DNA from 2 places in the Streptomyces sp. NPDC049627 genome. Region 1 is predicted to be linked to the other one. Evidence: riboswitches for the same ligand, from Rfam matches in the RefSeq annotation. Region 1 holds a riboswitch; the other holds the start of a gene.
The links. A riboswitch is a leader RNA that binds a small molecule or an ion and turns the genes downstream of it on or off. The one in region 1 is predicted to bind S-adenosylmethionine.
Positions count from the first base shown of each region.

Region 2: another riboswitch for S-adenosylmethionine. It lies ahead of ACIBU0_RS24355 (aminotransferase class V-fold PLP-dependent enzyme); the one in region 1 lies ahead of thrC (threonine synthase).

Region 1 is NZ_JBITLW010000006.1:147,799-155,229, forward strand. Features, by position in the region: gene otsB (trehalose-phosphatase) at 1-347, shown strand, start outside; gene ACIBU0_RS17760 (trehalose-6-phosphate synthase) at 335-1,837, opposite strand; gene ACIBU0_RS17765 (glucosyl-3-phosphoglycerate synthase) at 1,945-2,889, opposite strand; SAM riboswitch class I at 3,050-3,216, shown strand; gene thrC (threonine synthase) at 3,235-4,518, shown strand; gene ACIBU0_RS17775 (MoaD/ThiS family protein) at 4,627-4,902, shown strand; gene ACIBU0_RS17780 (cold-shock protein) at 5,345-5,551, shown strand; gene groL (chaperonin GroEL) at 5,908-7,431, shown strand, end outside.
Region 2 is NZ_JBITLW010000008.1:493,113-500,543, reverse strand. Features, by position in the region: gene trpD (anthranilate phosphoribosyltransferase) at 42-1,106, shown strand; SAM riboswitch class IV at 1,179-1,295, shown strand; gene ACIBU0_RS24355 (aminotransferase class V-fold PLP-dependent enzyme) at 1,440-2,801, shown strand; gene ACIBU0_RS24350 (PQQ-binding-like beta-propeller repeat protein) at 2,878-5,016, shown strand; gene ACIBU0_RS24345 (Lrp/AsnC family transcriptional regulator) at 5,017-5,298, opposite strand; gene ACIBU0_RS24340 (rhomboid family intramembrane serine protease) at 5,295-6,062, opposite strand; gene ACIBU0_RS24335 (hypothetical protein) at 6,230-6,469, shown strand; gene ACIBU0_RS24330 (NYN domain-containing protein) at 6,509-7,431, shown strand, end outside.

The DNA.
Region 1 (7,431 bases):
ACACCCTCCGCGCCCCGCTCACCGACCTCGCCACCCGCAACGGCCTCATCGTCGAACCGGGCCGCATGGTCCTCGAACTCCGCCCACCCGGCATGGACAAGGGCGTGGCGCTGAGCGAATACGTCCGCGAACTCGGCGCCGAGTCCGTCCTCTACGCCGGCGACGACCTCGGCGACCTCCCCGCCTACGCCGCCGTCGGCGAACTCCGCTCCGACGGCACCCCCGGCCTCCTGGTCTGCAGCGGCAGCGAGGAGGTCACCGAGCTGTCCGAGCAGGCGGATCTCGTGGTCGACGGCCCGGAGGGGGTCGTACGGCTGTTGCGGACGATCGCCGCTCACTCGGACTGATCGGGGTCCTCGTCCAGCGCGTGCAGCTGGTCCAGGAACCACTGGGCCGGCGGCAGCGCGGTCGCGGCCGCGGCCAGCCGCTTCGACCGCTCCGCCCGTTCCTCCGGCCGCATCGACAACGCCTCGTGCAGGGCCCGCGCCGTGTCCATCACGTCGTACGGGTTCACGGTGATCGCGTCCTCACCCAGCTCCGCGAAGGCCCCGGCCTCCCGCGACAGCACCAGCGCGCACCCCTGGTCGGAGACGACCGGCACCTCCTTCGCGACGAGGTTCATGCCGTCCCGGACGGGGTTCACCAGGGCCACGTCCGCCAGCCGGTACGCGGCCAGGGAGCGCGCGAAATCGTCCTTGACGTGGAGGACGACGGGTGTCCAGCCCGGCGTCCCGTACTGCGAGTTGATCTCCTCCGCCAGGCGCTGCACTTCTGCCGTGTAGTCGCGGTAGACCGCCAGGTCCTGCCGTGACGGGTACGCGAAGGCCACATGCACCACCCGCTCGCGCCACTCGGGGTGGTCGTCGAGCAGCTGCCGGTAGGCCAGCAGGCCGCGCACGATGTTCTTGGACAGCTCGGTCCGGTCCACCCGCACGATCGTCTTGCGGGCACTCCCGTCCGGCGCCTCGCCGATCTCCCGCCGCAGCGCCACCATCCGCTCCTCGACGTCCGGGCGGCGGGAGCGGTCGCGCAGGAACTCGGCGTCGGCACCCAGCCCGTGCACCCCGATCCAGGTGGTGCTCAGGGGCGGCCCGCCGGTCGGGGTGTGCTCGATGTGCTGCGGCCGGCTCGGCACGGGGGAGTACACGAAGATCCGCTCGCCATCGATCTCGTTCGCACAGGCCATGAAGCCGAACGCCCACCGCCAGGTCAGGAACCCCAGCCGGTCGGCGCCCAGCATGCCCCACACCAGTTGCGCCCGGATGTCGTCGGGCAGCATCCGGAAGTACTCCGCCGGCGCCCACGGCGTGTGCGAGAAGTGGCCGATCCGCAGGTCGGGGCGGAGTTCCCGCAGCATCCCCGGCACCAGGCACAGGTGATAGTCCTGCACCAGCACCGCCGCCCCCGGCGCCGCCTGCCCGGCCAGCGCCTCGGCGAAGGCGCGGTTGTACGTCTCGTACGACGCCCACTGGCGCCGGAACTCCGCGTCGAAGACCGGCTCCAGCGGCGTCTGGTAGAGCATGTGGTGGACGAACCAGAGGACCGAGTTGGCGATGCCGTTGTAGGCGTCGGCGTGCACGTCGGCCGGGATGTCCAGCATCAGCACGCCGTCCTCGCCGACCCCGCGCCGCACCGCCTCGCGGTCACCGTCGGACAGTGCCGAGCACACCCATAGGGCGCCGGCGTCCGGCCCGATCGCCGACAGCCCGGAGACGACTCCGCCGCCTCCTCTTCTGGAGTGCAGCGAGCCGTCGTCGCGCACTTCGTACGAGACCGGGCCTCGGTTCGACGCGACCAGCACCTTGGCAGCACCCTGCGCATCCTGCGTGGTAGCCATACGCCTCAACCTAGCCCGGCCCCGAAACGCTCAAACGTGCGGTTCCGCTCAGTGGCGGGTTCCGCATACGGCCGGATCATGACCGGAATACAGCCCGTACCGGGACGTCACGCGACCTTCCGCGTCGCGTACTCCGCGATCTCCACCATCGGCGGCCGTTCCTCCGTGTCCACGGAGTACGTGCGCGGCTCGAACCCGTCCTCGCCCCGCTCGAACTGGGTGAGGGAGGGCCGGATCAGATGCCCGCGAGCCAGTCGCAGCTGGGCCGTGCGGTAGATCGCGGCGGACATCCGGCCGAGGGCCTGCCCGTCCTGGTGGCGGTGTTTGCGGACGCCCACGTCCACCTGGGCCAGGGCGTCCAGGCCCACCAGGTGCAGGGCGTCGACCAGCATGCCCAGCTCGACGCCGTACCCGACGGGGAACGGGAGCTGTTCCAGCAGGGAGCGGCGGGCCGCGTACTCGCCGCCGAGCGGCTGCACGAAACCGGCCAGCTGCGGCCAGTGCATGTTCAGCAGCGGGCGGGCCATGAGCTCCGTCACCCGGCCGCCCTGGCCGGCCGCCCCGCCGAGCGGACGGTCGTACATGCCCTTGACCAGGTCCACGTCGGGGTCGGTGAGCAGCGGGCCGACGATGCCGGAGACGAAGTCGGAGGAGAACTCCTTCAGGTCGGCGTCGATGAAACAGACGATGTCCCCGGTCGTGGCGAGCAGGGAGCGCCACAGGACCTCGCCTTTGCCGGGCACGGCCGGGATGCGCGGGAGGATCTCGTCCCGGTGCACCACGGTCGCGCCCGCGGCGGCGGCCACCTCGGAGGTGCGGTCGGTGGACCCCGAGTCGACGACGACGATCTCGTCGACCAGCGGAACCTGCTGCATGAGGTCGTGACGGATGACCGCGACGATGTCGCCGACCGTCTCCTCCTCGTTGAGCGCGGGCAGGACGACGGAGACCGACTGACCCGTACGCTGCTTGGCGGCCAGGATCTGGTGCAGCGGGCGATCGGTCACGGACCAGGAGCGGGTGCTCAGCCAGCGCTCGACTTCTTCCAGCACAGTCTGTGGCTCCTCACTGTTCGTGATCACATCTGCTAACCGTGTGATCCATCTCGCGGTTCGGACGACTATCTCAACTGTCCTGGCCTTCGGTTACAGTCTTGAACAACGCGGATGACCATCGCATGTCCGGGGTCAACCGTTGTTAACAACCACATACAGCTCATCCAGAGGGGCAGAGGGAAACGGCCCGATGAAGCCCCGGCAACCCTCCAGTCGGCTCTCGTAGCGATCGCCGCATCACCGTCGATCGGCTCCGCGAGGCTCCCGGCTAGGGAAGGTGCCAAATCCGTCTCACGGCGAGATGCGTCGTGAGGAAGATGAGGAGAAAGGGCCTCGCCTCACATGGCTGTGCAGACTGTTGCAAGCACCACCGATTCCACCGTAGACCTCGGTCCCGCCGCGGCGCTGTCCTGCCGCGAGTGCGGTCACCGCGTCCCGCTCGGCCCGGTCTTCGCGTGCGAGGAGTGTTTCGGCCCGCTGGAGATCGCGTACGACTTCTCGGCCTACGACACCGAGGAGCTCCGCAAGCAGATCGAGGCGGGACCCGCGAACATCTGGCGTTACGCCCCCCTGCTGCCCGTCCCCGCCGACGTGGCCGACAAGCCGAACCTCAACCCCGGCTGGACCAAGCTCGTCAAGGCCGACAACCTCGCGCGCGAGCTCGGCGTCACCGGCGGTTTGTATGTGAAGGACGACTCCGGTAACCCGACGCACTCCTTCAAGGACCGGGTGGTGGCCCAGGCGCTGGAGGCGGCGCGCGCCTTCGGCTTCACGACCCTCTCGTGCTCCTCGACCGGCAACCTCGCCGGCGCGGTGGGTGCCGCGGCGGCCCGCGCCGGCTTCCGGTCCTGCGTGTTCATCCCGCACGACCTGGAGCAGGGCAAGGTCGTCATGGCCGCGGTGTACGGCGGCGAGCTCGTCGGCATCGAGGGCAACTACGACGACGTGAACCGCTTCTGCTCCGAGCTGATCGGCGACCCGGCCGGCGAGGGCTGGGGCTTCGTCAACGTCAATCTGCGGCCGTACTACGCCGAGGGCTCCAAGACCCTGGCGTACGAGATCTGCGAGCAGCTCGGCTGGCAGCTCCCCGACCAGCTGGTCGTCCCGATCGCCTCCGGCTCCCAGCTCACGAAGATCGACAAGGGTCTGCAGGAGCTGATCAAGCTCGGGCTCGTCGAGGACAAGCCGTACAAGATCTTCGGCGCGCAGGCCGAGGGCTGCTCGCCGGTGTCCACCGCCTTCAAGGCCGGCCACGACGTGGTCCGCCCGCAGAAGCCGAACACCATCGCCAAGTCGCTGGCCATCGGCAACCCGGCCGACGGGCCGTACGTCCTGGACATCGCGCGCCGTACGGGCGGGTTCGTGGAGGACGTGACGGACGAGCAGGTCGTCGACGCGATCAAGGTTCTCGCCAGGACCGAGGGCATCTTCGCGGAGACCGCCGGTGGGGTGACCGTGGGTGTGACGCGCAAGCTGATCGAGAACGGTGTGCTCGACCCGACGAAGACGACGGTTGTGCTGAACACCGGCGATGGGCTCAAGACGCTGGACGCGGTGGCCGGTACGGGGCTTACTGCGACCATTCGTCCCAACCTGGACTCGTTCCGCGAGGCCGGACTCGCATAGTCGTTCGTCTGCGGGCCGGTGGGGGCTGGTCGCGCCCACGCGGCGAAGCCACAAATTGAACACAGCCCCGCGCCCCTTAGGCCTGTTCACCTGACCGGAGGTTCCATCGTGAGCGTCAACGTCCGCATCCCCACCATCCTGCGCACCTACACGGGTGGCCAGGCCGAGGTCGCCGCCGAGGGCGCGACCCTCGCCGAGGTCATCGCCGACCTGGAGAAGAACCACACGGGTATCGCGGCCCGCGTTCTCGACGACCAGGGCAAGCTGCGTCGGTTCGTCAACGTGTACGTCAATGACGACGACGTCCGTTTCGAGCAGGGGCTGGAGACGGCGACGCCTGACGGTGCCGGTGTCTCCATCATTCCGGCCGTCGCCGGCGGCTGACCGAATGACCGATCATTACCATCGGTAACACGAGTTACTGAGAGTTCATCGAATTGCCCCCTCCGTGAGAGAAGCGGAGGGGGCAATTCTGTGTGGTTGAGCGAGGTACAGTTGGGGAACGTGCCGCCGATCCGCAGGTCGGCAGCCCTTCATTTCTGCCGTATGCCCGACAAGAAGTAGCCAAAGTGTGCGGGTTTTTTGCGGCTTTTGTTCCCTTTGCCGGGTCCGACTTGACCTGAAGTCAGGGGAATTGTCCCCACATTCCCGACCGGTCGTGCCCGGATTTCTCGTCCGATTGACCTGTTGCAGACGGCAGTTGGGCAGATACATTCAGCCGCGGTCGACGCGTTCCGGCGCACGCCCCCGACCGATGGGGGGTGAGGTCTGACCCGGATCCGCGAAGTGTGGATCTGTGCAAGGGCCAGTAATAGGGGAGTTAGGCATGGCTCAGGGCACCGTCAAGTGGTTCAACGCGGAGAAGGGGTACGGCTTCATCGCGGTCGACGGTGGTGCGGATGTTTTCGTCCACTACAGCGCGATCCAGATGGACGGCTACCGCACCCTGGAGGAAGGTCAGCGGGTCGATTTTGAGATCTCGCAGGGCCAGAAGGGGCCGCAGGCGGACATGGTCCGTCTGGCGACCAGCTGAAGCACGCGTCGACTCAACTCAGCGACGTTCTTCTTCGAAGGGCTCGCACCTCCCGGGGTGCGGGCCCTTCGCCATGCCCGGGGCCGGCGGCCGTTCGGGATCCGTTCGGGACCTGCTCCGGGCCTGTTCGCGGGAGGCTGACGACCCCGCCCGATCCCCGAGAGCCGCTTGCACTCGCAGGGGGCGAGTGCTAATCATTGCGTTAGCACTCTGAAGGTGAGAGTGACAAAGAAGGACCGGGTCGGTGAGGCCCGCAGGCCAGGTGGGGCAAGGAACCACGAGGCATGCGTGCCGTCCGTCGCGGGCGCGGGCGCGGTCCGAAGGAATCACCCCCAGTCCTGGAGGGACCACTTCACATGGCCAAGATCATCGCGTTCGACGAGGAGGCGCGGCGCGGCCTCGAGCGCGGCATGAACCAGCTCGCGGACGCCGTCAAGGTGACGCTCGGCCCCAAGGGTCGCAACGTCGTCCTCGAGAAGAAGTGGGGCGCCCCCACGATCACCAACGACGGTGTCTCCATCGCCAAGGAGATCGAGCTCGAGGACCCGTACGAGAAGATCGGCGCCGAGCTGGTCAAGGAAGTCGCCAAGAAGACGGACGACGTCGCCGGTGACGGTACGACCACCGCGACCGTTCTCGCCCAGGCCCTGGTCAAGGAGGGTCTGCGCAACGTAGCCGCCGGCGCCAACCCGATGGCCCTCAAGCGCGGCATCGAGCGTGCCGTCGAGGCCGTCTCCGCCGCCCTGCTGGAGCAGGCGAAGGACGTCGAGACCAAGGAGCAGATCGCTTCCACGGCCTCCATCTCTGCCGCCGACACCCAGATCGGCGAGCTCATCGCCGAGGCGATGGACAAGGTCGGCAAGGAAGGCGTCATCACCGTCGAGGAGTCCCAGACCTTCGGTCTGGAGCTGGAGCTCACCGAGGGTATGCGCTTCGACAAGGGCTACATCTCGGCGTACTTCGCCACCGACATGGAGCGTATGGAGGCCGTCCTCGACGACCCGTACATCCTGATCGCCAACTCCAAGATCTCCTCGGTCAAGGACCTGCTCCCGCTGCTTGAGAAGGTCATGCAGTCGGGCAAGCCGCTGCTGATCATCGCCGAGGACGTCGAGGGCGAGGCCCTGTCGACCCTGGTCGTCAACAAGATCCGCGGCACCTTCAAGTCCGTCGCCGTCAAGGCCCCGGGCTTCGGTGACCGCCGCAAGGCCATGCTCGGCGACATCGCCATCCTCACGGGCGGCGAGGTCATCTCCGAGGAGGTCGGCCTCAAGCTGGAGAACGCCACCCTCGACCTCCTGGGCAAGGCCCGCAAGGTCGTCATCACCAAGGACGAGACCACCATCGTCGACGGTGCCGGCGCCAGCGAGCAGGTCGCGGGCCGCGTGAACCAGATCCGCGCCGAGATCGAGAACAGCGACTCGGACTACGACCGCGAGAAGCTGCAGGAGCGCCTGGCGAAGCTCGCCGGCGGTGTCGCGGTCATCAAGGCCGGTGCCGCCACCGAGGTGGAGCTCAAGGAGCGCAAGCACCGCATCGAGGACGCCGTGCGCAACGCCAAGGCGGCCGTCGAGGAGGGCATCGTCGCCGGTGGTGGCGTGGCCCTGCTGCAGGCTTCCGGTGTCTTCGAGAAGCTGGAGCTGGAGGGTGACGAGGCGACCGGCGCTGCCGCCGTCAAGCTCGCTCTTGAGGCCCCGCTGAAGCAGATCGCCGTCAACGCCGGCCTCGAGGGCGGCGTCGTGGTGGAGAAGGTCCGCAACCTCACCCCGGGTCACGGCCTCAACGCCGCGACCGGCGAGTACGTCGACCTGGTCGCCGAGGGCATCATCGACCCGGCGAAGGTGACGCGTTCCGCGCTGCAGAACGCCGCGTCGATCGCC
Region 2 (7,431 bases), on a different contig from region 1:
TCTCGTCCCGTAGTGCGGGACGCCTGACCCTGGAGCGGCTTATGAGCGCTGTGACCCCCGCTGGAGGCGACACCGCGGCGGGCCGTTCCTGGCCCCTGCTGCTGAACGGCCTGCTGGACGGCCGGGACCTGAGCGCCGACGACACGGCGTGGGCGATGGACCTCATCATGCGCGGCGAGGCGACGGACGCGCAGATCGCCGGGTTCGTGGTGGCGCTGCGGGCCAAGGGAGAGACCGTCGAGGAGATCGCGGGTCTCGTCCGGACGATGTACGAGCACGCGAACGTGATCGAGGTGTCGGGCCCGACCGTCGACATCGTCGGCACGGGCGGCGACGGCGCGAAGACGGTGAACATCTCCACGATGTCGTCGATCGTCATCGCCGGCACGGGCGCCAAGGTCGTCAAGCACGGGAACCGGGCGGCGTCCTCGGCATCGGGCGCCTCGGATGTGCTGGAGAAGCTCGGCGTCAACCTGGAGCTGACGCCGCAGCGGGTGGCCGAGGTCGCGGAGGAGGCCGGGATCACCTTCTGCTTCGCGGTGAAGTTCCACCCGTCACTGCGCCATGTGGCGGCTGCGCGGGGTCAGTTGGGCATCCGGACCACCTTCAACGTCCTCGGTCCGCTGACCAACCCGGCGAAGGTGAAGGCCCAGGCGGTCGGCGTGGCCGACCCGCGCATGGCGCCGATCGTCGCGGGCGTCTTCGCCGAGCGCGGCAACTCCTCCCTGGTGTTCCGCGGCGACGACGGCCTCGACGAGCTCACCACGACCTCCACGTCCCGGGTGTGGGTGGTGCGCGACGGCAAGGTGACCGAGGAGACCTTCGACCCGCGCGACGTCGGCATCGACCTGGTGCCGGTGGAGGCGCTGCGGGGCGCGGACGCGTCGTACAACGCCGACGTGGCGCTGCGCCTGCTGAACGGCGAGACGGGCCCCGTCCGGGACGCCGTACTGCTCAACTCGGCCGCCGCACTGGTGGCTTTGAACCCGACGGACGCCCCCCTCACCGAGCAGATCCGGGCCGGGATGGCGAAGGCGGCGGAGTCGATCGACTCGGGGGCGGCCAAGCGGACCCTCGACCGCTGGGTGGCGGCCAGCAACGCATAGCTGCGGGAGGGCGGTCCCGTAATTCGGACACGAGTTGCGGGACCGCGATCACTTCGCGTACGTTCCTGTCCAGGTCATGAGTGACAGTCATGAGGCCCCGGCCGACTGTCCGGCAACCCTCCGTCCGTGGCGGGGTGCCCCGGGTGAAGACCAGGCCGTAGGCAGCGAGGTCTACGGCAAGCGCGGGCCCCTCTCGAAACCAGGGGTCCTGGTCGTTCGAGGGAGTCTTCCGTGAGCAAGCGAATGCGATAGGGCTGCTGAGCCCCGCCTCCGCGCACCCTTTTTCTCTTCTCCGCGTGCCCTCAACTCGCATGCGCTTCACGGGAGTTCCCCATGTCTGTCTTCACCGCTGCCGCCGACCAGACCGTTTGCACCCCTCTGCCCGTTCTGGGCAGTGACGTCACCGTCCCGCTCGTCACCGGCGGCGAGGTCACCTACGCCGCGCTCGACTACGCCGCCAGCGCGCCCGCCCTCAAGCGCGTCTGGGACGACGTCGCCGCCTACGCGCCGTACTACGGCAGCGTTCACCGCGGCGCCGGCTACCTCTCGCAGCTCTCCACCGACCTGTTCGAGAACGCCCGCAGGACGGTCGCCGAGTTCCTCGACTGCCGGGACACCGACCAGGTGGTCTTCACCCGCTCCACCACGGACTCGCTCAACCTCCTCGCCGCCGCCCTCCCGGCCGACTGCCAGGTCTTCGTCTTCGAGACCGAGCACCACGCCTCCCTGCTGCCCTGGCGCGACGCCCGCGTCACCTACCTCAACGCCCCCCGCACCCCGCGCCAGGCCGTCGAGACCCTGGAGCGCGCCCTCGCCGACCGCGACCCCCATGGCCCGGCCCTGGTCTGCGTCACCGGCGCCTCGAACGTCACCGGCGAGCTGTGGCCGGTGCGCGAGCTCGCGGCGGCCGCGCACGCGCACGGCGCCCGGATCGTCCTGGACGCCGCCCAGCTGGCCCCGCACCACCCGGTGAGCGTCCGTGACCTCGACGTCGACTGGGTCGCCTTCTCCGGCCACAAGCTGTACGCCCCCTTCGGCTCGGGTGTCCTGGCCGGCCGCGCCGACTGGCTGCAGACGGCCGAGCCGTACCTCGCGGGCGGCGGCGCCAGCCGCAAGGTCGCCCGGCGCGAGGACGGGGGAGTGGACGTGGAGTGGCACCAGAGCGCCGCCCGCCACGAGGCCGGCTCCCCGAACGTCATCGGCGCCTACTCCATCGCCTCCGCCTGCAAGGCCCTCACCGAGGCGGGCTTCGACAACCTCGTCGCCCGCGAGCAGGGCCTGATCGAGAAGGTGCGGGCCGGGCTCGCCGAGGTCCCCGAGGTCCGGATCCTCTCCCTCTTCGGCGACGACGCCCCGCGCGTCGGCGTCATCTCCTTCGTCGTCGACGGCTGGAACAGCTCCCACTTCGCCGCCGCGCTCTCCGCCGAGTACGGCATCGGCGTGCGCGACGGCCTGTTCTGCGCCCACCCGCTGGTCCGGACCCTGCTGGGCAGCGACCCGCAGACGCAGGGCGAGTGCGGTGCTCCGGAGGCGGCGCCCGGCGAGAAGTCCCTCAACGCGATCCGGGTCAGCTTCGGGGCGGGCACGCCCGACGAGCATGTCGAGCGTTTCGTGACGGCCGTACGCGAACTCGTACGGGACGGTGCGAAGTGGAACTACCGCACCGTGGAAGGCCGTTGCGTCCCCGCCGTCTGACCATGTGACCGTGGAGTACGTCGTACGATCCTCCCCGTCCGCCGGTCGGCGATCAAGCGATGGGGGAGTCGTGCACGTGCTGCGGCAGTCGGATCCGCGCCGGATCGGCCCGTACCAGGTGGAGGGCAGACTCGGCGCGGGCGGCATGGGCGAGGTCTATCTGGCCGAGTCCCGGTCGGGGCTCCGGCTCGCCGTCAAGGTGGTGCGCCCCGAGCATGCCCAGGACCGTATGTTCCGGGCCCGCTTCCGGCAGGAGGTGCGGGCCGCACGGACGGTCGGCGGCGCCGGTACGTACACCGCGCGTGTCGTCGACGCCGACACCGAGGCCGAACGTCCCTGGATGGCAACGGAGTTCGTCGACGGGCCGAACCTGCGGGACGCGGTGCTGGACCACGGCCCGCTCCCCGAGGACGCGGTCCTCACCCTCGCGGCGGCGCTCGGCGAGGCCCTCGGCGCGATCCACGGCAAGGGCATGGTCCACCGCGACCTCAAGCCGTCCAACATCCTCCTCGCGGCCGACGGCCCCCGCGTGATCGACTTCGGGATCGTACGGGCCCTGGAGGCGACCTCGCTGACCAGAACCGGCACCATCGTCGGCTCGGTCGGCTACGTCTCGCCGGAGCAGATCCGCAACGGCGCCGAGGTGGGCCCGGCCAGCGACGTCTTCTCGCTGGGCGCCGTCCTCGCGTACGCCGCCGGCGGCCGTGCTCCCTTCGGTGAGGGTCAGGACTCGGTGATCCTGCTGCGGATCCTGACCGGGGACTTCGATCTGACCGGGGTGCCGAAGCGGGTGCTGCCGCTCGTCGAGTCCTGCCTGAACGCCGAGCCGGAGGAACGGCCCACCCCGCGGGCCGTGGTCGAGGCCGCCGGCCACACCGGGCGCTCACTGCGGGACAGCACCCGCCCGGGCTGGCTGGCCTTCACCGCGGACCGTCCGGAGGGCGACGAACGGTGGCTTCCCGGCCGGGACTCCGGGGAGGGGGCGCGGAGCCGCGTCGAGTACGTCGCTCCGGCCACGGTGGTCGGCGAGCCTTCGGTGGCAGATCTTCCTACCGAGCCCGGCGGTACCGGGCGCGGGCCGTCACGCCGCCGCCTCCTGGCGATCGCCGCGGGCGGCGTGCTGGCCTCGGGAGCCGGTGTCGGTGGCTTCCTCTTCACACGGGACTCCGGCGACGGGGCCTCCGGCGGCAAAGCCTCGAAGTCGCCGTCCGTGAAGGCCAGTTCGACTCCTCCGCCGACGGTGGCCTGGCGGTACGAGAGCGGGCAGCTGGATGCGGCGGGCGGGCCCTGCGCGGGCGTGTCGGCGGACGGACGTGTGCTGTACACGGCCGTCGACAGCGGCACCGTATGTGCCGTTTCCGCCGAGGGTGAGGAACTGTGGCGGATCAGGCTCCAAGGGGGAGGGGCGTCGACGCCGGTCGTCACCGCGGACGCGGTCTTCTGCACCACGTACGGCGGAGACGAGGAAACCCCCTGGTCACTGCTCTGCGCGGTGGACCTCAAGGGTCGGTTCCTGTGGAGCAGGAACCTCGGAGAGCACGGCTCCGTGCCGGTCCTCGCCGGTGACGCCGTGGTCGTGGGGGCGGGGAGTACGGACGCTGGCGAGATCCGGGCCTACTCCGCCGACGGCGGTGTGCGGTGGCGCAGAACGACCCCCGGCGGGGTGACCGCCACCCCGCTGGTGTCCGGCGGCGTGATCTACGCGGGCACGTACGGCGACCGCCTGGTGGCCCTGGACGCCGCCGACGGAACCGTGCGCTGGTCCGTCTCCGGCGGGGCCGACGTCAACAGCCCCACCCTGGTCGGCGGGCGGACCCTGGTGACCACGTCGGACACCGAGTCGCGGCTGCACGGGTTCGACCTGGACGGCAACAGGATCTGGAGCAGCGCGGAACTGGGCGAGGCGGCGGGATGCGTCGCGGCGGGTTCGCTGGGGGTGGTCGACACCGGGGGCACTGTCACGGCGATCAAGGCCGACGGCGCCAAGACATGGACGTACGACAGCGGCGCGGACTGGCTCCCAGGACTGGCCGTCGCCGGCGAGACGATCTACGTGCAGACCGAGAGCGCCGTCCAGGCCGTCGGACTGGACGGCAAGCGCCGCTGGTCGGTGCCGGTCGACACCTCCGAGTCCATGGTGCCCCCGGCGCTCCACGGCACCCGCCTCTACGTCAACACGGACCAGAGCATCACCGCCCTGGACCTCAAGGTGTAGCTAGCTGTCCAGCCCGATGGCGAAGGCCGCCTCCAGGTCGTGCTGCGAGTACGTCCGGAACGCCACGTGCGTGTCCGTCGCCTCCACGCCGGGGATCTTGCTGATACGGCCCGGGATGACCTCGGCGAGGTCCTCGTGCTGCTTCACCCGCACCATGGCGATCAGGTCGTAGGTACCGGTGACCGAGAAGACCTCGCTGACGGTCTCCAGCGAAGCGATCCGCTCCGCGATCTCGGGAATCCGGTCCACGCTGGTCTTGATGAGGACGATCGCGGTGATCACGGCTGGTTCTCTCCCTCGGAGGCCGGAGCAGGGGCGGCCTTCACTCTAGTCGTACGCCCGAACCGGGCCCACGCGTAACCGAACCCCACCGCGAACCCCACCAGGTGCGCCAGATACGCCACCCCGGGCCCCTGGTCCGCCCGCCCCGCCGCCACCCACTGCAGGGCCACCCAAAAGGGCAGCACGACCCAGGCGGGGAAGCGCAGCGGCAGGAAGAGCAGGAACGGAAGCAGGCTTGTGACGCGCGCCCCGGGGAAGAGGAACAGGAACGCGCCGAGGACCGCCGAGATCGCCCCGGACGCGCCGACCAGGGACTGGCCGGAGTCGTCGTTGGCGGCCGCATAGCCCAGCAGGGCCAGGTAGCCGCAGCCCAGGTAGAAGAGCGTGAACTGGACGCGGCCCATCCGTTCCTCGGTCATCACGCCGAAGACGTAGAGGAAGAGCATGTTGCCGAGCAGGTGCACCCAGCTGCCGTGCACGAAGAGGGCCGTGGCAGGCGTGAGGACGGCCCGGGGCGCCCCCTCGAACAGCTCCGCGGGGACGACGCCCCAGCGGTGGAAATAGGCCCGCTGCGCGGCGAGCAGCCCCTCGCCGGAGCCGTACGCCGGATTGAGTCCCGCCGCGGGGCCGGTCAGGAAGAGCAGACAGCACAGGGCGATGAGCCCGTACGTCACCGGCGCCGACGAGCGGAAGACCGACCGGACCGATCGGCCCGCCCTGCCGAACCGAGTCCCGAAATGCGCCACGCTCCAGTTGCCGATCATGAACACAGAGCATGACGTAACGGGACGCACGCGCACAGACCGCCTCGCCGCCCGAGACGGACAGGCGGCGAGTACCCGCCAGGCCGTAGGGTTACGAGCCACACGCACCGGGGAGTCCCGGGGCGTCACGGACAATAGAAGACCTAGAAGGAAAGAGCACGGTCACGATGACGGTTCCCCTGCCGACCGCCACGACGCGGTGGCGCTGCACCCTCTGCGGCAACCTCACGCGCTTCGACGTGACGCGCTCGTCCAAGGTCGTGGAGTACGTCCACCTCGATCTGGCCGGTGAGCCCAAGGTCGAGGAGCGCGAGGTGCTCAGTGAGACGATCGAGTCGGTGCGCTGCCGCTGGTGCAACGCCGTGGACAAGGTGGAACTCGTGGACAGGCCGGGCGCCGGCTCCTGACCGGAGCGGGCCCCGCACAGGCAATTGGGGTGTTGACGGATGGTGGAGACACAAGGCGGGGGGCCGGGCGACGGCGCCGCTGAGGTGCTCGACCGTCCGCTGCCCGACGCGGTACGGCGCAAGGTCGTACAGATCGTGTCCGACGGGTTCGGCGGACTGACCGTCGGCGAACTGCCCGCGCAACTGCGGCAGTACGCCCGGTTCGCGCCGAACCGCCGGGCCAAGTTCGCCGGCAACGCCATGGCGGCGGCGCTGGAGACCGATCCGCTGTTCCGGCAGCGCATCGGGGAGAAGTTCAGAGAGACCCAGCCGGAGCTCTCCGGCGCTCTCGACTCCGGCTCGGCGCCTCCGGCCGCGGATCCGCTCGACGTGGCGGCCGCGGCCTATGTTCTGCGGCCCACCGGCTGGGTCAAGCTGGTCACCGCGGCCGGCGAGGAGGCCCAGCGGGCCGACGCCGAGCGCGCCGACGAGGAGAACCGCGCCGAGCTGGAGCGGCTGCGGGAGGAGCTCGTCCACGCCCGGGAGCACACCCGGCACGAGACCGAGCGGCTGCGCGCCGAGCTGGACGCGGCCAAGAAGGAAGCCGAATCGCTTCACCGGAAGCTGCGCTCCGCCCTCAGTGACGTCAAGCGCGGCGAGGCCGCCCTGCGCAGGGTCCAGGGCGAGATCGAGGCCGTGCGCGCCGAGGGGCACGCCCAGGTCTCCGCCGCCGAGAGCGAGACCCGGCGGCTCAAGGCACGGCTCGGGGAGGCCGAGGCGGCCCTGGAAGCCACGCGCAAAGCAGCACGCGAGGGGCGCAGTGTCGAGGACATGCGCGTCCGGCTGCTTCTGGACACCCTCCTGGACGCGGCCCAAGGGCTGCGCCGCGAACTGGCGTTGCCGCCGGTCTCCGTACGGCCCGCCGAGACCGTGGACGCGGTCGAACCGGGCCGCATGACCCCGAAGGACATCGCCGCACGGGC